DNA from 4 places in the Kitasatospora sp. NPDC090308 genome. Region 1 is predicted to be linked to each of the others. Evidence: riboswitches for the same ligand, from Rfam matches in the RefSeq annotation. Region 1 holds a riboswitch; each other region holds the start of a gene.
What was found. A riboswitch is a leader RNA that binds a small molecule or an ion and turns the genes downstream of it on or off. The one in region 1 is predicted to bind cyclic di-AMP.

Region 1 (7,529 bases):
GGGTGATCTGCTCGAAGGACTGGCCGCTGTGGAAGGCGATCAGCTCCGACATCCGCTTCTTGGTGCGCAGCAGCTGCTCGGCCTGGATCCGGATGTCGGTGGCGGAGCCGCCGAGGCCCGCGGAGGGCTGGTGCATCAGGATGTTGGCGTTCGGCAGCGAGAAGCGCTTGCCCTTGGCGCCCGCGGTCAGCAGGAACTGGCCCATCGACGCCGCCATGCCCATCGCGATGGTGACCACGTCGTTCTTGATGTACTGCATGGTGTCGTAGATCGCCATGCCGGCCGAGATGGATCCACCCGGGGAGTTGATGTAGAGGTAGATGTCCTTCTCGGGGTCCGCCGCGAGCAGCAGCAGCTGGGCGGTGATCTTGTTGGCGATGTCGTCGTCGACCTGCTGGCCGAGGAAGATGATGCGCTCGTTGAGCAGCCGGTTGTAGACCTGGTCGCCCAGGCCGCCACCCACGTCGCCGCCGGCGGCGTGCGGTGCCATCGGGCCAGGCATCTGCATCTGCGGGAACGTCACTTAGCCACCTGCTCAGTCGATCTGCGTGTGTGTCGCTGTCCACCGACCCTAACGCGCAGGCCCCGCCGCTGAATCCCCCACGCAGAACTGTTCGCTGTGAGCGCAGGGTGAGCGGGCCGAACGCGCGGGGCACGCGAACGGGCCCGGACGCCGTGCGGCGTCCGGGCCCGTCCCCGGTGCGACTTCACCGTCGGTGGCCGACGGTCACGGGGCTCAGGCCCCGGCGGACTCCTCGGAGGTCTCCTCCGCGGCGGCCTCGGTGGACTCGGCGGCCTCGGTGGTCTCCTCCTCCTCGTCCTCGAAGGAGACGGTCTCGCCGTTGGTGTCGGTCACCTTGGCGGCCTCGACCACCAGGGCCAGCGCCTTGCCGCGGGCGACCTCGCCGACCAGCAGCTGCACCTGGCCGCCCTGGACGACCTGCTGGGCGAACTGGTCCGGGGTGAGGCCGGAGCCGGCGGCGCGGCGGATGAGGTGCTCGGTGAGCTCCTCCTGGTTGACGCCCAGCTCCTCGTTCTTGACGATCTGGTCCAGCACGAACTGGGTCTTGATGCCCTTCTTCGCCTGCTCCTCGGTCTCCTTCTCGTAGTCCTCGCGGGACTTGTCCTGGGAGGCGAGGTAGGTGTCGAGGGTCAGGCCCATCGGCTCCAGCTGGTGGTGCTCCAGGTTGTGCTTGCGGGTGCCGATCTCGTCCGCGAGCAGCTTCTCGGGGTAGTCCATCTCGACCCGCGAGAGCAGCTCGTCGAGGACCTTCTCCTGGGCCTGGGTGGCCTGGTCGAACTCCTTCATCCGCTCGAGGCGCTTGACGGAGTCGGCGCGGAGCTCCTCGAGGGTGTCGAACTCGCTCGCCAGCTGGGCGAACTCGTCGTCCAGGGCCGGGAGTTCCTTCTCCTGGACGGCGGTCACGGTGACGGTGACCTCGGAGTCCTTGCCGACCTGGGTGCCGCCCTTGAGGGTGGTGGTGAAGGTCTTGGACTCACCGGCGGACAGGCCGATCACGGCCTCGTCGATGCCGTCCAGCAGGCGGCCGGAGCCGATCTCGTAGCTCACGCCGGTGGCGGTGCCGTCCTCCGGCACCTCACCGTCGACCTTGGCCTCCAGGTCGATCACCACGATGTCGTTCTCGCCGGCGGCGCGCTCGACGTCCTTGACGGAGGCGAAGCGCTCGCGCAGCTGCTCCAGCGACTTCTCGACGTCCTCGTCGCCGACCTCGATCGGGTCGACCACGACGGCGATCTCGGAGAACTCGGGCAGGGTGACCTCGGGGCGCACGTCGACCTCGGCGGTGAACTTGAGGTCCCCGCCGTCCGCCAGGTTCTCGACACCCTCGATCTCGGTGATGTCGGGCTGGCCCAGAACGTCGATCTGGCCCTCGTCGACGGCCTGCGTGTAGAAGCGCGGAAGCGCGTCGTTGACGGCCTCCTCCAGCACCGCGCCACGACCGAAGCGCTGGTCGATCACCTTGTTCGGGATCTTGCCCTTGCGGAAGCCCGGAACGGTGACCTGCTGGTTGATCTTCTTGTACGCCGCGTCGAGGCTGGGCTTGAGCTCCTCGAAGGGCACCTCGACGGTGAGTCGAACCCGGGTGGGGTTCAGAGTCTCGACGGCGCTCTTCACGGTTGGGTCTCCTAGGGGGCTTGCGGTCAGGGCGATAGGCGGTTGGGGCTGCATTGCTGTCCGTACTACCGCCAGCGATCCATCCTACCGGTACCACGAAAGCGGCTGTGCCCGGCACCGGGGGCCGGGAGCCCGGGGGGCCCGGAACCACGGCGGCGGAACCACGGCGGCGGGGCGCGACGACGACGGGGCCGCAACGACAACAGGGCCCCGCCCGCCGACGAGACCCTGCCGCACGCGGTCGGGGTGACCGGATTCGAACCGACGGCCTTCCGCTCCCAAAGCGGACGCGCTACCAACCTGCGCCACACCCCGTGGTGCCGAGCAGAAGAGTACACGTCGACCCGCCCCCGACCGGGGCGATATCGACGAGCCGGGGACGAGCCGACAACGGGAAGGAGTGTGCAATCCACCGACCCGACCAGGTACGCTGGGCCAGTCCTCACCACCGCACGGTGGCGGAGGGCGCTTCCCTGCGGGTGTAGCTCAATGGTAGAGCCCCAGTCTTCCAAACTGGTCACGCGAGTTCGATTCTCGTCACCCGCTCCACGAGGCCGACGGCCCCGACCGCCCAGCGGTCGGGGCCGTCGCCGTTCCCCCTCCGGCGCACCGGCCCCGCGCTCCCGCCCCGCGGACGGCCCGGAGGCCCCGCGCGGTGGGTCGCGCGGGGCCTCCGGGGGGTGGTGCCGGGGATCAGACGTTGACGCCGTGGGCCGCCAGGTAGGCGACCGGGTCGATGTCGGAGCCGTAGTCCGGGGTGGTGCGGATCTCGAAGTGCAGGTGCGGGCCGGTGACGTTGCCGGTGGCGCCGGACAGGCCGATCTGCTGCCCCGCCGTCACGGACTGGCCGGCCGAGACGGAGATCGAGGAGAGGTGCGCGTACTGGGCGTACTTGCCGTCGGCGAGCTTGATGACGACCTGGTTGCCGTAGGCGCCGCCGTTGCCGGCCGAGACCACGGTGCCGTTGGCGATCGCCTTCAGGCTGGTGCCGGTGGAGACCGGGAAGTCGATGCCGGTGTGGTAGCCGCTGGACCAGCTGGAGCCCGCCACCTTGTAACCGGTGGTGACGCTGCCCGGCGCGGGGGCGACGTAGCCGGAGGAGGAGCTCGCGGCGGAGCCGGCGCTGCTCGAACCGGTGGAGGCGGTGGCGGTCGACGACTTCGCCGAGGACGACTTCTCGGTCTTGGCCTCGACCTTGGCCGGGGCCGGAGCCGGGGTCTCGGCCTTCGCCTTGGCCGGGGCCTCGGTCTTGGCCTGCGCCTTCGGGGCGGCGGCGGTGGCCGCGGCGTCCGAGGAGGTGGTGGCCGAAGTCGCCGGGGCGGCCTGGCCGTTGACGCTCAGCTGCTGGCCGGGGTAGATCAGGTTCGGGTTGCCGCCGATGACCGAGCGGTTGTCCTGGTAGAGCTTCTCCCAGCCGCCGTCCACGTTCTTCGCGGTGGCGATCTTCGAGAGGGTGTCGCCGGCGGCGACCTTGTAGGTCTGCGCGGCGGCGTCACCGGCGGGGTGGCCGGTGGTGTCGGCGACGGGGGTGGCGTCGACCGAGACGTTGGCCCACTGGCGGCCGCCGTCCTGGTGGTCGGCGGTGCCGTGCGCGGAGGCGGCGGAGACCGGGAGGCCGACCGCGGCACCCACCACGCCGGCGGCGATGGCGATGCGGGCGATGGTGGTCAGGCGCGGCTTGCGGTGCTTGCCCTGGACGGACATGAAGCTGTTCCTCTCCGACGCCTACGAGGTGAGCTGTCGGGTTCGGGCGAGAGTTGCCCGGCCGCGTCTCCGCGGCTTCACCCCGAGCCGTCCCGTGCGTTCCGGGCCCGGCGTACTACCTGTGGTTCCCCCGCTCCTGCCGTGGCGTGGTGTCTGGTCGGCACCGAACGGCGGCAGGACTAGGCGTTCCGCTCGATGGCCAGCCCGGCCGATGTCCGGGCTGCGGAGGAAGCAAAACCCACGGCTCGCGGAGCTGGCAAGCGCCGAAGAGCCCCGTTCCCGTGATCGGGAGGGGGCTGACGGTACGCCAGGTCACGCTCCGCCGACGACGGGCTGCGGTGCGCGTACGGGATCATGACGGTGCGCCCACGAACCGCACACAGCGGGCGACGTCGGCCACTGCGTGCACCTGGGCGCTGACCTGGCGTGACGGGTCGGGTGAGCCTGGTCACCCGCGGGCAGCGGTGCGGTCCGGAACGGGGGTGCCCCCGCCCGTCGGAACGTGCTCCCCGAGGCCGGACGGGGTGGTCAGCCCGCGATGCCGGAGATGGCCTTGGAGATCGAGTTGAGGAACTGCTGGATCGGCCCGGCCATGGTCGACTGGCTGAGCATGAATCCGAACAGCGCGGCGATGATGGCGTGTCCGCCCTTCAACTGCTTGTTGCGGATGAAGATGAAGACGATGACGCCGAACAGGACAAGGGCGGAGACGGAGAAGGCCACCGGGACTCACTTCCTCGATTCATGGCGGGGGTTCAGGTCGGAACCGGCGACGGCTCCAGGCGGAAACCGGCCCCTGCCCCCCGTGTCCCCACCACTCCATCCGGACTCAGTGTGGTCGCTCGTGCGGACTGCGTAAAGGACTTGCCCCGTCACCGGGGGCCCCAACCCGGGTGGTGGGACTGATTTTCGCCGACCGCGACGATAGCGGACGGGTCCTGACGGGGCGTCGGCGGGAGGCGGTTCGCGGCAGCTGCCGCGGCAAACCGGCAGGCAGACCGGGTCGGTGCCCACCGGCCGGGTATGCCAGGGGAATTGGCCGAAGATCAACGTCGGGGTTTGACACTCCGTGGGCGCTCCGTGCTCACCGCGCCCGCCGCGTCCGCGCCCGGCGGGGTCAGCGGCGCCAGACCAGCAGCACCGCCCGGTCGTCGTTGACGTGCTTGGCCACGCTGTCGATCAGCCGGACCGCGGCCCCGGGGCGCCCGGCCGCCGGGATGGTGGCGACCAGCCGGTCGGCCTCGCCCATCAGCCGGTCCATGCCCTCGCCCAAGTCCCGGCCGGGGATCTCCACCATGCCGTCGGTGCAGAGCATCAGCACGTCGCCGGGGCCCAAAGTACCGCGCGCGCCCTCGAACTTGGCGCCGTCGTAGACGCCGAGCAGCGGGCCCTCGGCCTCCTTGACCTCCCAGTGGCCGGCCCCGGCCAGCCGGTGCATGCCGGGCAGGTGCCCGGCGGAGAGGAGTTCGTACTCGCCGGTGTCCAGGTCGAGGACCAGGTGGACGGCGGTGGCGAAGCCCTCCTCCCAGTCCTGGCGCAGCAGGTAGCCGTTGGCGGCGGGCAGGAAGTCGTGGGCGGGCAGCGAGCCGAGCAGCCCGCCGAAGGCGCCGGAGAGCAGCAGGGCGCGGCTGCCGGCGTCCATGCCCTTGCCGGAGACGTCGGCGAGGACGACTTCGAGCACCGGGCCGGTGCGGGCGGCGACCATGAAGTCGCCGGAGAAGGACTGGCCGCCGGCCGGGCGGAGCGCGGTGTCGGTGTGCCAGCCGTCGGGCAGCTGCGGGACGCGGCCCTGGACCCGGATCCGTTCGCGCAGGTCGAAGAGCATGGTGGAGCCGCCGCGCCAGGGCACGCCGATCCGGCGGCGGAACTGGGCGACCAGCAGTCCGGCGACGCCGACCGCGCCGACCACCAGGGCGGCGCCCGGGGTGACGCCGTGGGCGTACGCCTCGGGCTGCCGGCTGGCCACCCGCTCGCCGGTGTGCACCAGGGACTCGGTGATCAGCCCGGCGGCCGCGGCGGCGTACAGCAGCACCAGGGTGCCGGGGCGCAGCAGCAGCGCGCCGGCCAGCACCGGCAGGACCAGGGCGGTGGGCGGCGCCCAGTCCGGGACGAGGATGTTGAGCAGCACCAGCAGCGGGACGGCCAGGGCGAGCGCGGCGAACGCCCACCAGTCGGCGCCGTCGCCGCGGAAGTAGTCGACCCCGGTGCGGCGCAGCCTGCGCCGGGCCCGGTACAGCGCCGTGCGCAGCCGGGCCGTCACGGGTTCGCGGGACGGTCCGCCGTCCCGGCCCGTCGCACTGGGACGCGCGCTGCCGGCCATGGGGACCGACCTTATCCACCGCCGGTGCCCGCGTCGACGGGGCGGGTGGCACCGGGTGCAACGCGGGGCGGCGGGCCCGGCGGGTTTCGGCCGCCCGGGACGTGTCCGGGGGCGGGGGTCCTCCGCGGGCGGACCGGCGGAGCGGCCGAACCGGGGCCGGACGTCCGCGAGTTGGGCGCGGTGCGCCCGAGCCGTGCTTGCTGCGGTGCGGGGTGCGGCGGGGGACGCCCGGGCGGGCGTCCCCCGTCGGCTCAGCCCTGCGGGTGGTGGGCCGGGATCGGCGGGAGCTCGCCGGTGGTCTCGTACTCGGACAGCATGTCGATCCGGCGGGTGTGCCGCGCCTCGCCGCTGTACGGGGTGTTGAGGAAGACCTCGACGAACTTGGTGGCCTCGTCCAGGGTGTGCATCCGGCCGCCGACCGAGATGACGTTGGCGTTGTTGTGCTCGCGGCCGAGGGCCGCGGTCTGCTCGCTCCAGGCGAGGGCGGCCCGGACGCCCTTGACCTTGTTGGCGGCGATCGCCTCGCCGTTGCCGGAGCCGCCGATCACCACGCCCAGCGCCTCGGGGTCGGCGGCGGTGCGCTCGGCCGCCCGGAGGCAGAACGGCGGGTAGTCGTCCTCGGCGTCGTAGACGTGCGGGCCGCAGTCGACCGGCTCGTGCCCGGCCCCCTTCAGCCACTCGACGAGGTGGTTCTTCAGTTCGTATCCGGCGTGGTCGGAGCCCAGGTAGACGCGCATGACCACGAGTGTGACATGCCGCCGGGTCCGCTCCCCGGCAGGGGCGCGGACCCGGCGGCGGTGACGCGGCGTCAGCGGCGGCCGAGCAGTTTCCAGGTGAGCGGGAGGGCGCCCATCGCGAGCACCACCTTGAGCGCGTCGCCGACCAGGTACGGGTACAGACCGAGGTGGGCGGCCTCGGACAGCGGGACGTCCAGGGCGAAGGCCAGGTAGGGCACGCCGACGGCGTAGATGGCCAGGCTGCCGAGCACCATCGCGCCCGCGGTGCGCAGCGGGCCGCGGTCGGCGCCGCGGCGGGCCAGCGCGCCGGTCAGCGCGGCGGCGACCACGAAGCCGATCACGTAGCCGAGGGTGGCCAGGCCCGCGCCGGAGGTGCCCTGGGCGAACCACGGCAGGCCGGCCGCGCCGGCCAGCAGGTAGAGGCCGAGGGCGGCGGCGCCGCGGCGGGCGCCGAGCGCGGTGCCGACCAGCAGGGCGGCGAAGGTCTGCCCGGTCACCGGCACCGGCGAGCCGGGGACGGGCACCGACAGCTGCGCGGCCAGGCCGGTCAGCGCGGCGCCGCCGGCCACCAGGGCCAGGTCGCGGGCGCGCGCACCGAGCCGGGTGGACGCCTGCGGCAGCAGGTCGGCGA
Region 2 (7,529 bases), on a different contig from region 1:
CAGCCCGTACCGGCCCAGCACCGCTTCGGTGACCGGCTTCCCCTCCCAGGTGTCCTTGCCGTCGGCGCGCGGGCCGAGCCAGCGCAGCGCGGCGTGCCGGACGTCGGGCGGGCGGCTGGAGGTGAGGTGGACGTGCGCCCGGCCCTGCGCGGTGCCCTCGACCCGGACGTTGCGGCTGAGGTTGAGCACCTCCGCGCCGAAGGTCGCGCCGCCGCCGAGCGCCACCCGGGGGTGGGCGTGCCGCAGCGGGGCGGTCAGGGTGACGGTGGCGCCGTCGACCCGCGCGACGGTCACCAGGTCGTACGCGGTGGAGAAGTCCTCGGTGTCGGGCGGCGCGGTGGGGGTGACGGCCAGTTCGTCGCCGGGCTGCCAGCCCTCGGGGGCGGCGGCCAGCTTCAGCGCGGTGTCGCCGGGCCCGAGGTCGGTGGCGGCCCGGGTCCAGGCGGTGCGGGGGGCGCCGTCCAGGCGCAGGTAGCCCTGGCCGGTGACCCACAGGCCGGTGTCGCTGTCGACGACGGTCATGCCGCCGCCCGCGAAGCGGCGCTCGTCGACGTGCGGGAAGCGCAGGGTGTGGGTGTGCGCGGCGTCGGGGGCCAGCGCCAGGACGCCGCGCACCTCGACGTTGCCCGCGCTGGCCAGGGTCAGCGTCCGGTCCGCGGCGAAGACCAGCGAGCCGCTCCGCTCCACCAGCAGCGAGCCGACCTCGGCGTCGGCGTCCAGCACCACCTTGTCGGTGATCCGCACCGCGCTGCCGGGGCCCGGCGGCTTGCCGCCCCAGCCCTTGGCGTCCGACCACTTGCGGCCGCCGCCGTCCAGCACCGGGGGCGGCACGGAGGGCTGCGGGCTGCCGGACGCGGGCGGCGGGGCGGCGGTGCCGTGCTGGTGGCCGGGCGGCGCGCCGGTGCCGACGCCGAGCGGCCCGGGCCGGGCGGCGGGCTCGTCGGCCCCCGCCAGGGACTGCCGCAGGACCACTCCCCCGCCGAGCGCCGTCGCCGTCCCGACCGCCAGCCAGGTCAGCATCCTGCGCCGCCCGACCGGCGGGCGCCGGTGCCGCGCCGGGGGTTGCTCGCCGTTCCGCTGCTGTTCCACCACGACCGCCTTTCCGGGGCCCGCGACCCAGATTCGTCGGGGGAAGCATAGGCGGAACGACCGCCGGAAAGCGGCCGGTTCCCTTTCGCTTAAGCATTCTGACGTACGGTCAGCCACCTGTTCGACGCCCACGTCGGGGCGCCCCGCACGGCACCCACCGGATGGACATACCGCCCCAACCAGGCAAATGACCCACGCCGAATGCCGCCAAACATGAATATTCACCCACAACTCGACATAGAGCCATAAAACGGACACAAGATCGCTTATCGGCTGACGCCCGGCCAGGTTCCGCCACCCGTCCGGGAGTTCGCCGGACATTCCTTGATCGCCCATTCCGAGCCCTGTGACGCCCGTCACCGGCATTTGCGGATTCCGCTGAATTCCGCTTAATCTCCTGCCCACGTTCGTGGACACACGGACCCAGCTCACCCGGGACGCCGAGTCCTGCCGCCGGGTGGGCCGGCTCATGCACAACGCACCACGGCAGGGGCGGGGGAACCAGGTAAGTCGCCCCGGGCGGTCGAAGGACCGCACGGGGCTTGGGGTGAAGCCGGGCGCACCACACGGTGCGCGCGGCCGGGCAACTCCAGCCCGAATCCGACAGCTCACCTCGCAGGCGTGGGAGAGGAACGCTTCTTCATGCTGCCCATCAGCGCCAAGCGCGCCCGCCGCCTGATCGCCACCACCGGTGTCGTCGGCATCGGACTCACGATCCCCTGCCTGACCGGTGGCGTCGCCTCCGCGGCCACCGTCTCGACCTGGGACAAGGTCGCGCAGTGCGAGTCCAGCGGCAACTGGTCGATCAACACCGGCAACGGCTTCTACGGCGGCCTCCAGTTCACCGCCTCCACCTGGGCGGAGTTCGGCGGCACCGCGTACGCCTCGCGCGCCGACCTGGCCACCAAGGACCAGCAGATCTCCGTCGCCGAGAAGGTGCTGGCCTCGCAGGGCCCCGGCGCCTGGCCGGTGTGCTCGATCCAGGCCGGCCTCACCAAGGGCGGCGCCGCCCCCGAGGTGAACACCTCCGGCTCCGCGCAGACCCAGGCCCCGGCCCAGACCCAGCAGTCGCAGACCCAGCAGCCGCAGGCCCAGCAGTCGCAGCCGCAGTCCGGCGGCAAGGGCAAGTCCCAGCACGGCTGGTCGCAGGGCACGTCGCAGGGCACGTCGCAGGCCCAGCCGCAGGCCGAGCAGAGCGCCCCGGCCGCCACCACCGACCGGGCCGCCGGCACCTACACCGTCGCGGCGGGCGACTGGCTGTCCGCGATCGCGCAGAACCAGCACGTCGACGGCGGCTGGCAGAAGCTGTACGACCTGAACCGCTCGGTCCTCACCGAGGGTCCGGACATGATCTACCCGGGTCAGCAGCTCTCCCTCGGCGGGTCCGCCACCGCGCAGCAGTCGGCGCCGGCCACCAAGCCCTCCGCCACCAAGTCCGCCACCAAGTCCTCCGCCGCCCAGGGCTCGTCCTGGACGAACAACCGCTCCTCCGCCAAGCCGTCCGGCGCCCCGGCGAAGTCGTCGACCGGCTCGACGCAGACCGCCACCGCGTCGACCGCCACCACCGCGGCGACCACGACCGCCGGCACCACCACCACCGCCGCCAAGGCGACCGGTTCCAAGGCCGCCGCGATCGACTTCGCGCTGTCCAAGGTCGGCCAGGCGTACGTCTACGGCGGCACCGGCAACGGCGGCTGGGACTGCTCTGGCCTGACCCAGGCCGCGTTCCGCCAGGCCGGCATCAGCCTGCCGCGCGTCGCCGCCGACCAGGCGGACTACTCGACCCGCGTCTCGCTGGACAGCCTGCAGCCGGGCGACCTGCTGTTCTGGTCGAACAACGGCTCGAACTCGGGCGTCTACCACGTCGCCCTGTACGTCGGCGACGGCAAGTACGTCGAGGCCGCGAACCCGAGCGCCGGCGTCCGCACCGAGACCGTCGCCAACTGGGCCCCCGACTTCGCGGGCCGCGTCTGATCGCGGGCACGACCGCCGCTGCCCCCGGGGACCCTGGTCGGCCCCGGGGGCAGCGGCCTGTCCTCGGCCCGAGAAGGCCCGACGACCGACGACCGACGCCCGGGGAGCAGCACCGTGGCGAAGACGACGATCACGCCGGACGCGGACCCGGCCCTGGAGGTGATGGTGCGCGTCGGCGCCGCCGGCCGCCGGGACGGCGAGCGCCTCCTCCCCGGGCCCCCGCCGCGGCAGAGGGCTGACCCCCCGGCGGGCGACCGGGGCGCCCCGGAGCCCGCAACCTCCGTGACTGTCAAGTAACTTACCGTCTAGTAAGTTTACCGGCGAGTACCTACCCTGGGCGAACCCCCACCCCACCCAAGGGAGTTCGCTCATGGCACACCCCCTCGCCCGGGCCGCCCGCGCCGCCCGCCCATCCGTCGAGGTGCTCCGCACCGGCGGGCGGGTCGTCGAGGCCCGGTCCCCGTACCTGGTGCCACCGCCCGAGGACGGGAGCCTGGGCGACCTGCCGTTCCGCAACGCGGAGGCCGCACCGGAGGCGGTGGTGCTGACGCGCCGTCAACCGGACGGCTCCTGGCGGGACGTGACGGCGCGGGAGTTCGCGGACCGGGTCGCGGCGGTGGCCCGCGGCCTGGTCGCGGTCGGGGTGGGCCCCGGCGCGCGGATCGTGCTGATGTCGCGGACCAGGTACGAGTGGACGCTGCTGGACTTCGCCGCCTGGGCGGCCGGCGCGTGCGTGGTGCCGGTGTACCCGACCTCCTCGGTGGAGCAGGCGGAGTGGATCGTCCGGGACTCGGGGGCGGTGCTGGCGCTCGCGGAGGACGCCGGAACCGCCGAGGTGCTGACCGTCGCGATCGCCCGCACCGGCGGCACGGTCCCGCTGTGGCGGCTGGACGAGGACGCCGTCGGCGAGCTCACCGCCCTCGGCCGCCCCGTCCCCGCCGAGGAGCTGGACCGCCGCCGGAGGGCCCGGGGCCCGGCGGACGAGGCGACGCTGATCTACACCTCGGGCACCACTGGCCGCCCCAAGGGCTGCCTGCTCACCCACGCCAACTTCCTCACCGAGGCGGCGAACTGCCACGCCCTGCTGGGGCCGGTCTTCGAGGAGGCGACCGGCCGGGCGCCGTGCACCCTGCTGTTCCTGCCGCTGGCGCACGTGCTGGGCCGGATGATCCAGGTGACCTGCGTGTACGGCCGGGTCCGGATCGGCCACAGCCCCTCCCTGAAACCGGCCGACCTGCGACCGGACCTGGCCTCCTTCGGCGCGACCTTCCTGGTCGGCGTCCCCTACCTGTTCGAGAAGATCCACCAGTTGGGCCGGGCCGAGGCGCAGGCGAAGGGCGCGGTGAAGGTGTTCGACCGGGCGGCCGCGGTGGCGGTGCGCCACGCCCGGGCCGAGCTGGACGCGCTGGCCGGCGGCCGCCCGGTGCCGCTCCCGCTGCGCCTGGCGCACGGCCTGTACGACGCGCTGGTGTACCGGCGGGTGCGGGCGGCGATGGGCGGCCGGGTGCGGTACGCGATCAGCGGCGGCTCCTCGATCGACCCGGAGCTGCTGCTGTTCTTCGCGGGCGCGGGCGTGCTGGTGCACGAGGGCTACGGGCTGACCGAGAGCAGCGGCCCGTCCACGGTGAACCCGCCGCTGCGGCCGCGTCCGGGCACGGTCGGGCAGCCGGTGCCGGGCAGCGCGGTGCGGATCGCCGAGGACGGCGAGGTGTTCCTGTCCGGCGGTCAGCTCTTCGACGGCTACTACGAGTTGGGCGCGCCGCGGCCCCGACGGCCGCAGTGGTTCGCCACCGGCGACCTGGGCCGGCTGGACGAGGACGGCTACCTGACCGTCACCGGCCGCAAGAAGGAGGTCCTGGTGACCTCCGGCGGCAAGAACGTCTCCCCCGGCCCGCTGGAGGACCGGCTGCGCGGCCACCCGCTGATCAGCCAGGCCCTGGTGGTCGGCAACGGCCGCCCGTACGTGGGCGCGCTGCTCACCCTGGACGCCGAGGCGGTGGAGCGCTTCCTCGCGCTCGACCCGCCCGCCGCACCCGCCGCGCCCGCCGCGTCGGGCGGCGTGGACGTCGGCAGCGCCGTCCCGGTGCACCCGGCGGTGCTGGCGGCGCTCGCCGAGGCGGTGCGGGGCGTCAACGCGACGGTCTCGCGCGCCGAGTCGATCCGGCGGGCGCGGGTGGTGGCGGGCGACTTCACCGAGGAGCGCGGCCTGCTGACGCCCTCGCTGAAGGTGCGCCGCCAGGCCGTCGGCGCCGCCTACCGCCGCGACGTCGAGCAGCTCTACGCGTAGCGGACGGCCCCCGGGAGGTGGTCCTCCCGGGGGCCGCGCCGTGCGGGGCGCCTCCAGCCGTGCGGGGCGCCTCAGCCGTTGCGCGGGCCCGACCCGGTGGAGCCGCGCATCACCAGCTCGGGCTGGAACATGAACTCGGAGCGCTGCGCCGGGTTCCCGCCGACCTCCTCCAGCAGGGCGTCGACGGCGGCGGTGGCCATCGCCTCGACCGGCTGCCGGACGGTGGTGAGCGGCGGTTCGGTGAACGCTATCAACGGGGAGTCGTCGAAGCCGACCACCGAGACGTCCTGCGGCACCGACAGCCCGCGTTGGCGCACCGCCCGGATCGCGCCGAGCGCCATCATGTCGGAGCCGCAGACGATCGCGGTGCAGCCCTTGTCGAGCAGCGCCTGGGCGGCGGCGTGCCCGCCCTCCACGCTGAACAGGGTGTGGTGGACGAGTTCCCCGGCCTGTGCCTCGGTGCGCCCGGTGAGCTGCCGGACGGCGGCCGTGAAGCCCTCGATCTTGCGGAGCACCGGCACGTACCGCTGCTGGCCGACCGCGAGGCCGATCTTCTCGTGGCCGAGTTCGACCAGGTGCTGGACGGCCATCCACATGGCGGCCCGGTCGTCCGGGGAGATGAACGGCGCGGCGATCTTGTCGCTGTAGCCGTTGATCAGCACGAACGGGACCTGGCGGCCGGTGAGTTTGGCGTACCGGTCGTGGTCGGCGGTGGTGTCGGCGTGGAGGCCGGAGACGAAGACGATGCCGGCGACGCCGCGCTCCACCAGCATCTCGACGAGTTCGTCCTCGGTGGAGCCGCCCGGGGTCTGGGTGCAGAGCACCGGCGTGTAGCCGTGCCGGCTGAGCACCTGTTCGATGACCTGGGCCAGGGCCGGGAAGATCGGGTTGCTGAGCTCCGGGGTGATCAGGCCGATCAGCCCGGCGCTGCGCTGGCGCAGCCGGGTGGGCCGCTCGTAGCCGAGGACGTCGAGCGCGGCCAGCACGGTCTGCCTGGTGGTCGCGGAGACGCCCGCCTTGCCGTTGAGTACGCGGCTGACGGTGGCTTCGCTGACCCCCGCCTGCGCCGCGATGTCGGAGAGTCGCGCCGTAGTCACGATCCCAGAGCCTATTGCAACCACGTCAGACCGCCCACCACGCGGTGCTGTCGGCCGGGAGTTCTACGCCGTTCTCCGCAGGGCCGGTCTCGGCGGAGGCGAGCAGCAGGCGGCCGGGGGCGGGGATCCGGACGCCCTCGCCGGTGGTGTTCACCGTGCACACGAAGGAGCCCCGGGCCGAGTCGCGCCGGAAGGCCAGCACGCCCTCGGGGGCGGGCAGCCAGCCGACCTGGTCGCCGGCGCCGAGCGCGGGCTGGGCGCGGCGGACGGCGAGCGCGGAGCGGTACAGCTCCAGGGTCGAGGTCGGGTCGCCGGTCTGGACCTCGACCGACAGGCCGGCCCACTCGGCGGGCTGCGGCAGCCAGCTGGGGCCGCCGGGGTTGGGGCCGAAGCCGTAGGGGGCCTCGGTGCCGGACCACGGGATCGGGACGCGGCAGCCGTCGCGGTAGCCGTCCTGGCCGGCCTGCCGGAAGAAGGACGGGTCCTGGCGGACCTCGTCGGGCAGGTCGGTGACGTCGGGCAGGCCGAGTTCCTCGCCCTGGTAGAGGTAGGCGGAGCCGGGCAGCGCGAGCATCAGCAGGGTGGCGGCGCGGGCCCGGCGCAGGCCGAGGGCGCGGTCGCCGGGGGTGCGGATCTGGGTGCCCAGGCCGGGCGGGTTGGCGAACCGGGTGGCGTGCCGGGTGACGTCGTGGTTGGAGAGCACCCAGGTGGTGGGGGCCTGCACCGGGCGCATCGAGTCGAGCGAGACGTCGATCACCTCGCGCAGCGCGGCGGCGTCCCAACCGGTGCCCAGGTACTGGAAGTTGAACGCCTGGTGCAGCTCGTCGGGGCGGACGTAGTTGGCGGTGCGCTGGACGGTCGGGGTCCAGGCCTCGGCGACGCCGATCCGGTCGCCGGGGTACTCGTCGAGGATCTGCCGCCAGCTGCGGTAGATGGCGTGCACGCCGTCCTGGTCGAAGAACGGCATGACGTCGTTGCCGAGCAGCTTGAGCTGGTCGTGGCTGCCGAGGTCGGGCAGGCCGGGGGCCTTGACCAGGCCGTGGGCGACGTCGATCCGGAAGCCGTCGACGCCCATGTCGAGC
Region 3 (7,529 bases), on a different contig from region 1:
CGTACGCCCACAGCACCGACCGCAGCTGCCCCATCACCGCGGTGGCCTCCGCGTTGTGGCCCTGCACGTCGCCGATCACCAGCCCGACCAGGCCGCCCGGCAGCCGCAGCAGGTCGTACCAGTCGCCGCCGATCTGCATCCCCTCGGTGGACGGCAGGTAGCGCGCCGCCGAGGCGATCCCCGGCAGCGCCGGCAGCGAGCGCGGCAGCATCGCCCGCTGCAGCTCGCTGGCCCGCTCGTGGTGCACGTCGTACAGCCGGGCCCGCTCCAGCGACTGCGCCAGGATGCCCGCGAACGCCGAGTACATGGTGCGGTCCTCGCGGCTGAACGCCCGCTCGGTGGCGAAGGTGATCAGGCAGGAGCCGACCTGCCGCCCCGAGGCCACCAGCGGCAGCACCGTCCAGGCGGCCGGCTCCTCCGGACCCCGGGGCTCCCGGTCCGGCTCGCTGAACAGCGGCGCGGCCCGGGCCAGCACGTGCTCCATCACCCCGCCCGCCAGGTCGTGCAGCCGGTTCAGCTCGGCCCGGTGCGGGCCGCCGAACACCGCCGGGGACACCGGCGTCAGCCGGCCCTCGTCCACCAGGTCCAACACCACCCCGGCCGCGCCCAGCGCCGGCCGGGCCACGTCGGTCAGCGCCGTGGTCACCTCCCGCACCGTCACCGCCCGGGACAGCGCCCGGGTCAGCGCCAGCAGCAGGGTCGACCGGGCCCCCGCCGCCGCGGCCGCCGCGGGACCGCCCGCCGGGCCCGGCCGCCACGCCCGCCCGGTCAGCAGCCCCGCCGTCCGCACCGGCCGGCGGTGCACGTCCAGCATCACCTCGCCGACCTCGTCCACCTGCCAGGTGGTGCCGTCCGGCCGCACCACCCGGTACGAGACCCGGTACGGGCCGCCGACCGCCAGCGCCTCCGCCAGGGCGGTCTGCACGTCCGGCAGGTCCTCCGGGTGCACCACCTCCGCCAGGTCCGGCGCCCGCCCGGTCGCCCCCGGCGGAGGCAGGCCCACCACCCGGTACGCCTGGGCGTCCCACACCGTCTCGCCGGTCACCAGGTCCCGCTCGAACGCTCCGGCCCCCGCCGAGCGCACCGCCAGCGACACCAACTGCCCGTCGGCGGAGGGGATCTCCGGCCGGGGCCCGGCCACCGCCGGATCGGCCGCCCGCACGTGGTCCAACAGGTGCGCGAGCCGGTGCGCGACCACGTCGGCGAAGGTCTCCAGCAGCTCCACGTCCCGGCGCGGGACGGCCCCGCGGTGGGCCAGCGCCAGCGCCAGCGAACCCACCGGGTCCCCGTCCACCACCAGCGGCAGCACCGCCAGCGCGACCAGGCCGGTGCCCAGGCCCGCCGCCGCGTTCGGGTAGTCCGCGCTGGTCCGCTGCGGGCTCAGCAGCACCGGCTCCCGCCGCCGCAGCGCCAGCGCCACCGGCAGCCCGCCCGCCGGGTCCACCACGGCGTACTTGCGGTGCGCCCACGCGGGCAGCTCGTGCGAGGCGGTCAGCCGCAGCGCCCCATCGCCGTCCAGCAGGTACAGCGCCGAGCCCTCGCCGGTGATCCAGGCCGGGCCCTCGGCCAGCAGCGCCGCCAGCAGCTCGGCCGCGCTCGACGCCCGCAGCAGTGCCCGTACGCACCGCAGCTCGGACCGGCTGGCGCGGCGCGGGGAGCTCTGGTCCTGGTCCATGGGGAGGCGCCCGGCCCTTCCGGTCGACGTGCCAGTGCTGCCCATCTTATGGACGCACCGGGCAACCGGGCGCTTTCACGACACGTGGGACAGCACCGGCATTTCCGACACCCGGCCGCTCCCGGCACCGCCCGCGGCTACTGGCCGTCGACCTCGCCGTACCCGCGCTGCGGGCGCGCGGCGACCGGCCGCAGCGAGCGCAGCGAACGCGCCACCGCGATCCCGCGCAGCAGCGCGGCGCCCCAGCCCTCCCGCGGCGGGGCGGCCGCCGGGCGCGCGGCGCCGGGCGCGCCGTCCGGCGCCGTCCGGGGAACGGGGATCAGCCCGGTGCCGGGCTCGGTGCGCTGGGTCGCCTGCGGCATGTCCTGGTCCTCCGTGCTTGTCGGTCACACCCGTGGAAGGTCTCCACGCGGTATGACTTCCCGACCGAAGGACAGTGTTACGCACCAGTGGTGTCGGAATGGTGGGCGTCAGGTTGCGAAAAGGTGTGGACGTCGCGCCACCGGCGCGTTCCCCGCGGACCGGTGGCCGCCCGGGTCACGCCCCGGGCTGCTCGGCGGCCGGTCGCACGGTGTCCCCGTCCAGCGGCAGGTCCGGGGCGGAGACGGCGTCCTTGAGCGGGCCGAGCCCGGCCCCGTGCTCCGGCGCCGCGTGCGCGCTGGGGGCGGTGAGGGAGGCGACCACGCCGACGGCGAGCGAGGCAAAGGCGAGCAGGCTGCGCTTCTTCATACCGGGTAGAACGCGGCAGCGCCCCGGAGGTCACGCGCCTTCCGCGCCGGGCCAGTTGGCCAGGCCCTCGACCAGCACGCCGGTCAGCCGCTCCAGCGTGACGTCCGTGCCCTCGGCGAGCCGGAACGCCCCCGCCGTGGTCAGCGAGGCGTACCCGTGGGCCGCGGCCCGCAGCGTCCGCACCGCGTGCACCGCCTCCGAGCCCGCCAGCCCGTAGCCGCGCAGCACCGCGAACAGCACGCCCACCAGCCGTTCGGCCGCCGCGGCCAGCGCCGGGCCCGGCTCCGGGTCCGGCGCCTGCGGCAGCGCCGCGTACCGGCGGGGGTGGCGCAGCGCGTACCCGGCGTAGGCGGCGAGCAGGGCGCGGACCGCCGCGTCCCGGGAGTGGCCGAGCACGGCGGCGGCCAGGTGGTCGGCCAGCTCCTCGGTGGTGCGGACGGCCACCAGCCGGCGCAGTTCGGGCAGGCCCCCGGCGACGTGCTTGTACAGCGAGGGGGTGGCGACGCCGGCCCGGGCGGCGACGGCGGCCAGGGTGAGCGCCTCGGCGCCGCGCTCGTCGATCAGTTCGAGGGCGTGGTCCACCACGGCGGCGGTGGAGAGTCCGGCGCGGGGCATCAGCGGGCGGTCCCGTTCTCGTCGGACGGGCCTGCCTGCCCGGCCTGCCCGACCTGCCCGCCCAGTCCGGCCAGGAAGGGCAGCAGGGCGTCGGCGACGGCCTGCGGGTGACTGGCCATCGGGTAGTGGCCGGCGCCGCCGATCATCACCGTGCGGCCGCGCAGCGCGGCGGCCTGCCGGTCGGCGACCAGCCCGGGCCGCGGGAAGTCCGGGTCCTTGTCGCCCATCAGCACCAGCGCGGGCACGTCGACCGCCGCGCACCAGCCGACCGGCGCGGAGTCGCCCCTCAGGTAGCCGCGCAGCGCGGCCTTGCGGGCGGGCTCGCGGAGCATCGCGGCCAGCCCGGCCCGGTAGGCGTCGAAGTCGGCGGGCCGCTCGCCCGGGTAGTAGAACTTCTGCATCGCGCTCCACAGCCCGGGGAACGCGGTGACCAGCGGTGCGGCCAGGCCGAACAGCGCCTTCTGGAAGCCGTTCAGCGGCAGGTTCTCGACGAACGCGTCGATCAGCACCACGCCGCCGGTGCGCCCGGGGGCGAGCGAGGCGGCCCGGACCACGCTGGCGCCGGTGTACGAGCTGCCGACCAGGACGGCGCCGCGCAGGTCCAGGTGGTCCAGCAGGGCCGCCAGGTCCTCGGCGATCGCGGCCGGGCTGTGGTCGGTGAAGCCGGTCGAGGACTCGCCCATGCCGCGCAGGTCCATGCTGACCACCCGGTGCCCGGCGGCGCCCAGCAGCGGGGCGAGGTGGCGGTAGACGGCCCGCTTGTCGAGCATGCCGGGCAGCAGGACGACCGGGACGCCGGGGCCGGGGGCGTCGTCGTAGGCGATCCGGCCGCCGGTGACGTCGAGGTACCGGGTGGTGGTGCCGAGGGTGCTGTTCATCGCGGGCCTCCTGGCGGGCGTCCGGCGCTCCGGGCGCTCAGGGCCCGGCTCCTGCCGATAGCCATAAAGCTAAGGCTAATAGCCTTAGCCGTCAACTCCCGGCCACCGGCCCGCCCCTGCCGCCCGCGCCGCCCGCCCGCCGGGCGCTCGGATCCCGCCAGGCCCCGTCCGGTCAGATCCCGTCGACCTTGAACGGGTCGTGCTCGGCGAGCAGCTTCTCCAGCCGGGCCTGGTCGACCCGGCTGGTGAGCGCGCCCTCGTCCTGGCGGTCGCGGATCACCTTGGCCAGCGTGAACGCGGAGGTGATCTCGTAGAGCAGGCCGACGCCGAGGAAGGCGCGCATCCAGGCGCTGACCGGGAGGTAGGCGATCCCGAGGACGAGGGCGGCCGTGGCGAACGCGAAAGAGGCGACGGCCTGCAGGTAGTAGGCGGAGGTGGTGCGGTGCGGCACGGATGCGGTCATGGGGCCAGGGTCCCGCCGGGGGCGGCGGGGGGTCGTGAGTACGGATACTCAACCGCGCCGTCACGGTCCGTCATGTCCGGAACCGGGCCCCTTGGCGAACCGTCACAAATCGCCCATAGGGCGTCAGGAAAGTTTCACTGCACCTCGGTAGGCGCTTGGAATCATGGGGTCCATAGGATTAACGTTTGATAACGCAGCGCGGTCGGCAACGCCGTAACCATGCGGCACCGTGCGCCACGCCTAATCCATCGGGCCCACCCCCGCGGTCGGGCCCGGGAGCCGGGGAACCACGTTCCACCGGGGTGAATCGGGACGGCCCTGGGCCCGACCGTAGGAGACCTTCCACCTCCGAACCCGTCAGCTAACCCGGTCGGCGGCAGGGAAGGAAGGAGCGCGCCCCCGTGGCGTCGACCTACACCGAGAGCACCGGCACCCAGCTGCTCGACCACCCGGTCGAGACCGAACCCGTCCGGCCCCGGCTGCCCCGCCAGGCCCGCGTCGGCGCACCGCTGCTGGGCGTCACCGCGATGACCGCCGCCCTCGGCGCCACCGGCCTCGCCGCCGCCCCCGCCCAGGCCGCCGCACCGGCCCCGGCCCCCGTCGCCGCCGCCGACGAAGCCTCCGAGGGACTGCTCGCCGCGGACCCGGGCCTCGCCCTGGCCGCCCGCATCCTCCAGCAGGCCGACGGGCAGCGCACCGCCACCGAGGAGTCCGCCCGGGTCGCCGCCGCGCAGGAGGCGGAGGCCAAGCACGCCGACCGCCGGGCCGAGACCGCGCCCGAGACCGCGGCCGACCCCGTGGCCACCGAGGCCACCGCGGCCGGGGCCGAGGCCGTCCTGCCGGTCGCCGGCTACCGGCTGGCCGACCCGTCCGCCCAGCCCGGTGCGCACTGGGCCCACCTGCACACCGGCCTGGACTTCGCCGCCCGCACCGGCACCCCCGTCACCGCCGTCACCGCCGGCACCGTCACCTCGGCGGGCTGGTCCGGCACCTACGGCTACCGGGTCATCCAGACCCTCCCCGACGGCACCGAGCTCTGGTACTGCCACCTCTCCCGGATCGCCGCCCCCGCCGGCCGGGTCGCCCCCGGCACCGTCCTCGGGGCCGTCGGCGCCACCGGCAACGCCACCACCCCCCACCTGCACCTCGAAGTCCGCCCGGGCGGCGCCGCCCCCGTCGACCCCCTCCCCTGGCTGCACCACCTCGGCCTCCGGCCCTAGGCCCCGCCCGGGGCGGTGCGCGGCCCTCTCGCGCCCGGCCGCCCCGGCCCGCTCGGTACTCCCCGGCCCGCTCAGTACTCCTCGGGGGCCAGCTCCGGGAACTCCTCCAGCAGCAGCCGCGGCAGCCCCGGGACGGTCCACTCGCCGCACAGGTCGATCGCGGCCTGCGCCACTGCCTCCTCGAACTCCTCGAACGCGCCGGTGAGTTCGGCGGGCATCGGCAGTCCGCGGGCGTTCAGCTCGGCGAGGTTGCGGTAGCTGCGCCGCATCAGGCCCTGCTCCAGCAGCCGCCGGGCCCCGTCGGTGGAGACGCCGATCAGCAGCGGCCGTCCCGGCTGGTCCCAGTGGCCGTCCCCGTCCAGGCCGGGCACCCGGTCGAAGGCGGCGAAGCGCTCCTCCTCCGGGAGTTCGCGGAACGCCGCCAGCCAGGCCCGGACCGCACCGAGGTCCGCGGTCGGCACCCCGTCCGCGCGCAGCAGCAGGGCGTACAGCCGGGGCCAGGTCACCAGGTCGGAGCGGCGCAGCAGGGAGAGCAGCACCTCGCCCTGCCAGTCGGCCTCCGCGCGGAGCTTCTCCGCGCGCTTGGCGTTCAGCCGCCGGGCCGCCCGCTGCCACTCGATCAGCAGCCGCACCGCCGCCGGGTACGCCGCCGGGTCGCCGTCCGGCTGCACGTACAGGTGGAGCTGCTCGTAGAGCAGGTGCTCCAGCACCGGGGAGGTGAGTTCGGGAAGGCCCTCGTGCAGCCGGGCCCCGCCCAGCTCCAGCAGGGTCAGCACGGTCCGCACCGCCGGCTCGGGCACCGGGTCGAGCCCCGCCCCGTCCGCCCAGCTCAGCAGATCGGCGGCGCGGGTACGGGGGAGCAGGTGCAGGTCGTCGTCGTCCACCCCGGTACGGTAGCCGGTCCCCGGACCGGCGCCCGGTAGGGTCGGCGGCCATGGAGACCCTCCGGCTGCGCGGCCCCCGGCTCACCCTGCGGGAGTACCGGCACACCCCGGAGGAGGTGTCCGCCCTGCACGCGGTGCACGGCGACCCCGAGACGGTCCGCCACCTCCCGTTCGGGGTGCGGGACTTCGAGGACTGCGCCGACCAGGTCGAGCTGTACCTGGAGGCCGTCGAGGAGGAGCCCCGGACGCACTACCGGCTGGCCGTCGACGACCCGTCGGGCGAGCCGGTCGGCCAGGCCGCGCTCACCCGCGAGGACGGGCACGCGGCCCAGCTCGGCTGCGTCCTGCGCCGCGACACCTGGGGCCGCGGGTACGCCACCGAGGTCACCGCGCTGCTGTGCGCGCTCGGCTTCGAGACCCTGGGCCTGTACCGGCTGGCGGCCCGCTGCGACCCCGCCAACACCGCCTCGGTCCGGCTGCTGGCCCGGGCCGGGTTCCGGTACGAGGGCCGGATCCGGGCCGAGTCGCACCGGGACGGCGGGTGGCACGACGCGCTCCAGTACTCGCTGCTGGCCCCCGAGTGGCCGGGCCCGCCGTGGGCCGGGCCGTCGCGTCCGTAGCGCCTGTCGCGTCCGCTGCGTCCGTCGCGTCCGTCGCGTCCGTCGCGTCCGTCGCGTCCGGGGGAGAGCGGGCCGCAGGGCGGGACGGGGGTTAACCCCACCACGGATTCGGCAGCAGGCGTCATTACCCCGGCCGGGCCGCTGCGGCAGATTGGAGCACGTGCCCGGCACCGCCGACCGGCGGGGCCGCCCGACGACCCGAAGGACCGCGGATGTCCACCGCTGCGTACCCCGTCACCAGCCCCGGCGGCCACCTCGACCGGCCCGGGTTCTGGCGCGCCCCGTTCTCCCGGCGCACCTTCCAGCAGCTCGGTTACGTGCTCAGCGGGCTGCCGATGGCGGTGCTCGGCTTCGCCCTGGTCGTGCCGCTGTTCTGCGCCGGCCTCGGCCTCTCCCTCACCGCGATCGGCCTGCCCGTCCTCGCCCTGCTGCTGGCCGTCGCCCG
Region 4 (7,529 bases), 420 kb from region 1:
GTGCGCACCCTGCTCGGCGGTGAGGAAAGCGCCCCGAGCGAGTGCGGGGCGCCGGAGTCCTCGCTGCCGGGGGAGCGCAGCCTGAACGCGATCCGGGTCAGCTTCGGCGCCGGGACGCCCGTCGAGCACCTGGACCGGTTCCTGACCGCGGTGCGCGAGCTGGTCAGCGACGGCGCGAAGTGGACCTACCGCAACGAGGGCGGCCGCTGCGTGGTCGACACCCAGCAGCAGCGCTGAGCGCTCAGCCGTCCAGGCCGAGCGAGAACGCGGCCTCCAGGTCGTGCTGGGAGTAGGTGCGGAAGGCGATGTGGGTCTCGGTGTTGGAGACGCCCGGGACCTTGTTGAGGCGGCCGGGGATCACCTCGGCCAGGTCCTCGTGGTTGCGGACCCGGACCATCGCGACCAGGTCGTAGGTGCCGGTGACGGAGTAGACCTCGCTGACGCCCTCGATGGCGGCGATCGCCTCGGCGATCTCGGGGATCCGGTCGACGTCGGTGTTGATGAGGACGATCGCGGTGATCACTGGACGACTCCTGTTCGAGAAGGTGCGCCCAGGGTATCGCCCGCCGGACGGGCGGCCCACGCGAACAGCCAGCCCGTCACGAAGCCGATCACGTGCACCAGGTAGGCCACCCCGTCGCCGCCGGAGGTGACCGACCAGAACTGCAGCGCGAACCACAGGCCGAGCACCAGCCAGGCCGGGAAGCGCAGCGGGAGGAAGAGCAGGGCCGGCACCAGCGTGGTCACCCGGGCCCTCGGGTACAGCCGCAGGAACGCGCCCAGCACCCCGGCGATCGCGCCGGACGCGCCGACCAGCGCCCGCACCGCGTCCGGGGTGCCCGCCTCGGCCAGCGCGTAGCCGTAGGTGGCCAGGTAGCCGATCGCCAGGTAGCCGACCAGGAAGCGGACCCGGCCCAGCCGGGCCTCCACCGCCGGGCCGAAGACGAACAGGAACAGCAGGTTGCCCACCAGGTGCAGCCAGCCCGCGTGGACGAACAGCGCGGTCAGCACCGACAGTTCGGGGATCTTGCCGGGGGTGGCCGGCAGCACGCAGCCGGGCGCCGCCGGGGGGAGCGCCGACAGCTGGGCCGCCGTCAGCGGACGGCCCCCCAGCAGCTCGGCCGGGACGGCGCCCCAGCGGTGCTCGTAGCGCTGCTCGGCGCAGGCCCGGGCGTCGCCGCTGCCGTACAGCGGGTTCGGGCCGGACGGGCCGAGCAGCATGGCCAGCGCGGCCAGTGCGATCAGCAGGTAGCTGGCGACCGGGGTGCGGGCGGCCCGCTCGGCCGCCGGCGAACCGGCCCGGGCGGGGGCGGAGAGCACCATGCCGGTCAGCATTCCTCGGGGGCGCACCCGCGACACCGGGCGCTGCTCCGGGCGGGTGAGCGTCCGGGCTGTGGACCGGTGATCCGCCCGTCCGGCGGCAGGCAATAGGCTGGAGGCCCGGAACCGGGACCAGCCGAGAGGGACCACTGATGAGCATTGCCGCGCCGACCGCCGAGACCCGCTGGCGCTGCACCCTGTGCGGCAACCTGACCCGGTTCGACGTCACCCGTTCGTCCCGGGTGACCGACTTCCTGCACTTCGACCTCTCCGGCGAGTCCAAGGTCGAGGAGACCCAGGTGCTCGCGGAGACCATCGAGTCCGTGCGCTGCCGCTGGTGCAACGCCGTCGACCAGGTCGAGCTGGTGGCCCGCCCCGGCGCCGAGGAGTCCGCGGAGGGCGGGGCCCAGCAGGGCTGACGCCGTCCCCACCGCCCCGCGTTCCCGTCCGGCCCGGACGGGGGCGCGGGGCGCACTCGTCGGCGGGGTGCTGTCGGAGCGGCACGGTAGACGGGACAATTGGCAGCAGCGGCGGACACCAACACCCGCCCGGCACCCGCCGGGAGGGCCCGCCAGGACCAGGATCGGAGCCGAGGACAGTGGCGGAGGCAGCGAACGCGCCGGCGGGCCCGGACGGGACCGCGCCCGCCCCGGCCCGGGACGACGCGGCGGAGACGGCCGGGCGCCCCCTGCCCGAGGGCGTGCGCCGGCGGGTGGTCGGCATCGCCTCGGACGCGCTCGGCGGCATCGCCCCGGGCGAGCTGCCCGCCTCGCTGCGCCCGTACGCCAAGTTCACCCCGGCCCGGCGGGCCAAGTACGCGGGGACCGCGCTGGCCGCCGCGCTGGAGTCGGACCCGGCGTTCCGGGTCCGGATAGCCGAACGGCTGCGGCTCGGCCAGCCCGACCTGGTGCAGGCCCTGGAGTCGGGCGCCGTCCCGGCCGCCGCCGACCCGATGGACGTGGCCGCCGCCGCCTACCTGGTCCGCCCGTCCGGCTGGGCCCGGCTGGTGGAGGAGGCCGGCGAGGAGGCCGAGCGGGTCGACGCCGAGGGCGCCGCCGCCGAGGCCGCCCGGCTGGCCGAGAAGCTCCAGGAGGAGCTGGCCGAGGCCCGGGCCGCGGCCCGCGGCGAGCTGGAGCGGCACCGGGCCGAGGCCGAGGGGGTGCGCCGGGAGGCGGAGTCGCTGCGCAAGAAGGTCCGCTCGCTGGAGGCGGACACCCGGCGGGCGCAGGCCGAGAACCGCCGGCTGGCCGGGGAGCTGGCCGAGGCGCGGGCCGCCGCCGCCGCCGAGCGCAGCGCCGCCGAGAGCGAGGCCCGGCGGCTGCGGCACCGGGTCGCCGAGCTGGAGGCCGCGGTGGAGAGCGGACGGCGCACCGCCCGGGAGGGCCGCAGCGTCGAGGACATGCGGCTGCGGCTGCTGCTGGACAGCGTGCTGCAGTCGGCCCAGGGCCTCCAGCGCGAGCTGGCGCTGCCGGTGACCGCGCTGCGCCCGGCCGACCTGGTGGAGGCGGTGGAGCCCGGCTCGGCCTCGCCGCACGACGTGGCCCGGCGCGGCCTGGCCGAGGACGACCCGGCGCTGCTGGACCAGCTGCTGGCCATCCCGCAGGTCCACCTGGTGGTGGACGGCTACAACGTGACCAAGACCGGCTACCCCCAACTGCCGCTGGAGCAGCAGCGGATGCGGCTGCTGGGCGGGCTGGCGATGCTGGCCCAGCGCACCCAGGCCGAGGTGACCTGCGTGTTCGACGGCCAGGACCTGGACGTGCCGGTGATCATGGCCCCGCCGCGCGGGGTGCGGGTGCGTTTCAGCCGGACCGGGGAGACCGCGGACGAGCTGATCCGCCGGCTGGTGCGGGCCGAGCCGCAGGGCCGTCCGGTGGTGGTGGTCTCCGCCGACCGGGAGGTCGCCGACGGGGTCCGCACGGCGGGGGCGCGGCCGGTGGCCTCGGTGCTGCTGCTGAACCGGCTGGCGCGCAGCTGAGGGGCGGTCAGCGGGCCCCCGGGCGGCCGGAGTGTGACGGTCCCGTGAAAGGGGGCGGGGGCGGGCATCCGGAAGCCCCCGGGAGTGGACGCGGAGGCAGGGACTTCACTAGGGTCTGGCGTCAAACCTATATTCCGGACCATCACTCGTCGGGGTGAGTCCAGCAGGAAGAAGGAGCTCCCCCTTGGCCTCCCACCGCCGTCCCAAGCAGCCGAGCCGTGCGCGGATCTCCGTGTTCACCGCTGCCGCCGCGACCGCGGTCGCCCTGACGGCCCAGGCCAGCGCGCACGCCGCCCCGGCCCAGCCGAACAAGGACGAGGTGAAGGCGCAGGTCGACAAGCTGCTGGAGGAGCAGGAGCAGTCCGCCGAGAAGTACAACGGCGCCAAGGAGCGGGCCGACCAGCTGCGCAAGCAGGCCGACGACCTGCAGGACCAGGTGGCCCGCGGCCAGGAGCAGTTGACCGAGCTGGCCTCCGGGCTGGCGGCGGTGGCCGGCGACCAGTACCGGCAGGGCGGCGTCGACCCGTCGATGCAGCTGATGCTCTCCTCGAACCCGGACCAGTACCTCACCCAGGCCACCTCCTTCGGGCAGGCGGCCAGCACCCAGGCCGAGACGCTCAAGTCGCTCAAGGACCAGCAGCGCCGCCTGGACCAGCAGAAGCAGGAGGCCTCCCAGGTCCTCCAGGAGCTGGACAGCCAGACCCAGGCGCTCAACGACGCCAAGAACGACGTGAACGCCAAGCTCGCCGAGGCGCAGAAGCTGCTCTCCAAGCTGAACGCCGCGGACCGCGCCTCCATCCTCCGCGGCTCCGGCGGCGGCACCGCCTCGCGCAGCGCCTCCCGGGTCGACCCGTCCACCCTGCCGCCGGCCAGCGGCTACGCGGCGACCGCGGTGGCGGCCGCGCTCGGCAAGCAGGGCTCGGCGTACGTCTGGGGCGCCACCGGGTCGAGCACCTTCGACTGCTCGGGCCTGATGGTGTGGGCGTACAAGCAGGCCGGCGTCTCGCTGCCGCGCACCTCGCAGTCGCAGGGCAGCTACGGCACCAACGTGGGCACCGACTGGCACAACGCGCAGCCCGGCGACCTGGTCATCTACTACGGCGACCGGCACCACGTCGGCATGTACATCGGCAACGGCCTGGTGGTGCACGCGCCGCGCACCGGTGACGTGGTGAAGACGATGAAGGTCGACACCCTGCCGATCTCCACCATCCGCCGGGTCTGACCGGGGCGGGTCGGGTCCGGCCGGGGCTGATCGACGGCCCGGCGAATCGGACAAACGCCTCACCGGGCGACAACTGACGCACTGTGACACGCCCGGGCGGGTCGGGATCCTGCTGTGATCCGTGACACGCCCGGGTGTGGTGTTTTCCGGCCGCAGGGTGAGAATTGCTCCGTGCTGGGTAGTGAACCGATCACGTTCGGTCATAAGTGTCGAGGTATTTGATTCAGAATCAGATTTTTTTCCGACAAGGATTTGAACGGATCACGGATCGGTTACTAGGGTCGTGCTTCGACCACCGCAGTGTCGATCGCCCAAGGGGGGCGGCGGCGGAGGTCGCCGCCGAGTCCGTGACGCAGCGGGCAGACCGTCAACACCGGGTCTGCCGACGGGGATACCCCTGCGGGGGTGCTGTCGAACGGAGCCGGGGAACCACGTTCCCCCGGGGTGAATCGGCGCCGGGCCGACCGCCGCGCGCGGTCGGTGAAGCGCCGTAGGGCATCTCTTCCAGCCCGAACCCGTCAGCTCACCCGGTAGGCGGTGTGAGGAAGAAGGAGTCCGCCTTCGTGGCGTCCCATCGCCGTCCCAAGCCCGTCGGCCGTGCCCGGGTCTCGATTCTCACTGCCACCGCCGCCGCTGCCGTGGCGCTCTCCGCCCAGGGCGGGGCGCACGCCGACCCGGCGCCGACCAAGGACCAGGTCAAGGCCCAGGTCGACGAGCTCAACGAGCAGGCCGAGGTGAAGACGGAGGCGCTCAACGCCTCGGTCGAGAAGCAGCAGGACCTGCAGAAGCAGGTCGGCCAGCTCCAGGACCAGCTCGCCCGGCAGCAGGAGCAGGTGACCTCCGCCCGGGAGTCGCTGGCCGGCATCGCCGCGGAGCAGTACCGCACCGGCACCATGCCGCAGACCATGCAGCTGATGCTCTCCAGCAGCCCGGACACCTTCCTCGGCCAGGCTGGTGCGCTGAACGCGGTCGGCTCCACCCAGGCCGACCTGCTCAAGACCTTCCAGAACGAGCAGGCCAAGCTCGACGCGCAGCGCAAGGAGGCCGAGACCAAGCTCGCCGAACTGGACACCACCACCAAGGCCCTCAAGGCCGACAAGGAGGACGTCCAGGCGAAGCTGGCCAAGGCCCAGGAGCTGCTCAACACGCTGACCCAGCAGGAGCGCGAGCAGCTCGCCGCCGCCGAGGCCAAGGCCGCCGCGGACGCCAAGGCGAAGGCCGACTCCGCGCAGCAGCAGCAACAGCAGCAGCAACAGCAGCGGGCCTCCCGCGACAGCGGCCGGGCGGAGCTGAACGCCCCGGCGTCCTCCAGCTTCTCGGGCAACGCGGTCGGCGCGGCGGCCTCCAAGCTGGGCAGCTGGTACTCCTACGGCGCGGCCGGGCCGAGCACCTTCGACTGCTCCGGGCTGATGCAGTGGGCCTACAAGCAGGCCGGGGTGTCCATCCCGCGCACCTCGCAGGCGCAGGCCGGGGCCGGCACCAGCCTCGGCACCAACATCGCCAACGCCCGTCCGGGCGACCTGATCATCTACTACGGCGACCAGCACCACGTCGGCATGTACGTCGGCAACGGGCAGATCATCCACGCCCCGCACACCGGCGCGCAGGTCCGCTACGAGTCGGCGACCGCGATGCCGATCAACCGGATCGTCCGGATCTGACGCTCCGTCGAGGCCCCGGCCCGGTACCCCGCACGGGGTGCCGGGCCGCTCTCGTTCGGATGCCCGATTAGGGGTCAAATATTCGGTGCTGTCAGGGTTTGGACTGGATCGGTCGGAATCGCTAACCTCTGCCCCCGGGCCCCCGCGAGGACGGCCGTCCGACCGCGGGCGGCGGCGGAGGCCGGCCGCAGAACGGAGCCGTCGCGCGTGTCCGTGCCCCGCCGCACCCCACTGCCCGGCGTCCAGCGCCTCGCCCGCGCCCTGGCGCTCACCGCCGCCGCCACCGGCGCGCTCGGCCTGACCGTGGGCGGGGCCGCCGCGGCCCCGCTCAGCCCCGCCGACCCGCCCAACCGCGGCGAGGTCAAGGCCCGGGTCGACCAGCTCTACGAGGAGGCCGAGCGGGCCTCCGAGCAGTGCAACGCCGCGCTGGAGCAGCAGCGGCGGCTCCAGGCCGAGGCCGGCGCCCTCCAGGACCAGGTCGCCGCCGGGCAGGAGGAGCTCAACCGGATGCGCGGCGACCTGGGCGCCGTCGCCGCCGCCGAGTACCGGTCCCAGGGCATCGACCCCGCCGTCCGGCTGATGCTCGACCAGGACCCGGCCGGCTACCTGACCGGCGCCCGCTCGCTCGAACAGGCCACCGCCCGGCAGGGCGACCGGCTGCGCGAGCTGGCCGAGCGGGCCCGGCGGCTCGACGAGCGGCGGCACGAGGCCGGCGCCAAGCTCGACGAGCTGGAGCAGGCCAGGCAGCGGCTGTCCGCCGCCAAGGACGAGGTCCGCGAGCGGCTGGCCAAGGCCCAGCGGCTGCTGAACGGCCTCGCCCCCGCCGAGCGGGCCCGGCTGACGGCCGACGACGCCCGGGCGGCCCGGCAGCGCGCCACCCGCGGCACCGACCGGATCGACCTCGGCGACCAGCCGCCCTCCTCCGACCGGGCCGCCGCCGCGCTGGCCGCCGCCATCTCCAAGATCGGCTCCCCCTACGTCTACGGATCGACCGGCCCCGGCACCTTCGACTGCTCCGGTCTGATGTACTGGTCGTGGCGGCAGGCCGGAGTGACCCTGCCGCGGACCTCGCAGGGACAGGCCACGGCCGGCCGGCGGGTGAGCCTCGCCGAAGCCCGGCCCGGAGACCTGGTGATCTTCTACAGCGACAGGCACCACGTCGGCATGTACGCCGGCGGGGGCGTCGTCGTGCACGCCCCCTACCCCGGGGCCCGGGTCCGCTACGAGAGCGTCGGCGCGATGCCGGTCAACACGGTGGTGCGGGTCTGAGCCTCGTCGACGAGCCCCTGGTCACCGACCCGGCGACGGCCACCGGGCCGGGCCGGGCCGGTGCTCCGCTGTCCCG

Region 2: it holds a riboswitch for cyclic di-AMP, as region 1 does, so the genes downstream of both, ACIQVD_RS32110 (transglycosylase family protein) here and ACIQVD_RS03760 (peptidoglycan DD-metalloendopeptidase family protein) in region 1, are expected to answer to the same signal.
Region 3: it holds a riboswitch for cyclic di-AMP, as region 1 does, so the genes downstream of both, ACIQVD_RS24325 (M23 family metallopeptidase) here and ACIQVD_RS03760 (peptidoglycan DD-metalloendopeptidase family protein) in region 1, are expected to answer to the same signal.
Region 4: it holds a riboswitch for cyclic di-AMP, as region 1 does, so the genes downstream of both, ACIQVD_RS01880 (NlpC/P60 family protein) here and ACIQVD_RS03760 (peptidoglycan DD-metalloendopeptidase family protein) in region 1, are expected to answer to the same signal.

What each region holds. Positions count from the first base shown of each region.
Region 1 is NZ_JBIVXY010000001.1:863,563-871,091, forward strand. Features, by position in the region: gene ACIQVD_RS03740 (ATP-dependent Clp protease proteolytic subunit) at 1-502, opposite strand, end outside; gene tig (trigger factor) at 737-2,137, opposite strand; tRNA gene ACIQVD_RS03750 (tRNA-Pro) at 2,379-2,452, opposite strand; tRNA gene ACIQVD_RS03755 (tRNA-Gly) at 2,613-2,686, shown strand; gene ACIQVD_RS03760 (peptidoglycan DD-metalloendopeptidase family protein) at 2,831-3,841, opposite strand; cyclic di-AMP (ydaO/yuaA leader) riboswitch at 3,847-3,998, opposite strand; gene ACIQVD_RS03765 (hypothetical protein) at 4,370-4,564, opposite strand; gene ACIQVD_RS03770 (PP2C family protein-serine/threonine phosphatase) at 4,959-6,161, opposite strand; gene ACIQVD_RS03775 (ribose-5-phosphate isomerase) at 6,413-6,898, opposite strand; gene ACIQVD_RS03780 (biotin transporter BioY) at 6,970-7,529, opposite strand, start outside.
Region 2 is NZ_JBIVXY010000023.1:12,982-20,510, forward strand. Features, by position in the region: gene ACIQVD_RS32105 (hypothetical protein) at 1-1,089, opposite strand, end outside; cyclic di-AMP (ydaO/yuaA leader) riboswitch at 1,557-1,726, shown strand; gene ACIQVD_RS32110 (transglycosylase family protein) at 1,732-3,063, shown strand; gene ACIQVD_RS32115 (AMP-dependent synthetase/ligase) at 3,434-5,350, shown strand; gene ACIQVD_RS32120 (LacI family DNA-binding transcriptional regulator) at 5,422-6,447, opposite strand; gene ACIQVD_RS32125 (glycoside hydrolase family 13 protein) at 6,473-7,529, opposite strand, start outside.
Region 3 is NZ_JBIVXY010000011.1:204,847-212,375, forward strand. Features, by position in the region: gene ACIQVD_RS24295 (SpoIIE family protein phosphatase) at 1-1,675, opposite strand, end outside; gene ACIQVD_RS24300 (hypothetical protein) at 1,813-2,037, opposite strand; gene ACIQVD_RS24305 (hypothetical protein) at 2,213-2,404, opposite strand; gene ACIQVD_RS24310 (TetR-like C-terminal domain-containing protein) at 2,435-3,019, opposite strand; gene ACIQVD_RS24315 (alpha/beta fold hydrolase) at 3,019-3,897, opposite strand; gene ACIQVD_RS24320 (YiaA/YiaB family inner membrane protein) at 4,070-4,360, opposite strand; cyclic di-AMP (ydaO/yuaA leader) riboswitch at 4,602-4,751, shown strand; gene ACIQVD_RS24325 (M23 family metallopeptidase) at 4,762-5,580, shown strand; gene ACIQVD_RS24330 (hypothetical protein) at 5,652-6,464, opposite strand; gene ACIQVD_RS24335 (GNAT family N-acetyltransferase) at 6,515-7,084, shown strand; gene ACIQVD_RS24340 (sensor domain-containing protein) at 7,297-7,529, shown strand, end outside.
Region 4 is NZ_JBIVXY010000001.1:439,697-447,225, reverse strand. Features, by position in the region: gene ACIQVD_RS01910 (aminotransferase class V-fold PLP-dependent enzyme) at 1-237, shown strand, start outside; gene ACIQVD_RS01905 (Lrp/AsnC ligand binding domain-containing protein) at 242-523, opposite strand; gene ACIQVD_RS01900 (rhomboid family intramembrane serine protease) at 520-1,323, opposite strand; gene ACIQVD_RS01895 (hypothetical protein) at 1,473-1,739, shown strand; gene ACIQVD_RS01890 (NYN domain-containing protein) at 1,919-3,298, shown strand; gene ACIQVD_RS01885 (C40 family peptidase) at 3,483-4,523, shown strand; cyclic di-AMP (ydaO/yuaA leader) riboswitch at 4,923-5,076, shown strand; gene ACIQVD_RS01880 (NlpC/P60 family protein) at 5,087-6,184, shown strand; gene ACIQVD_RS01875 (NlpC/P60 family protein) at 6,392-7,453, shown strand.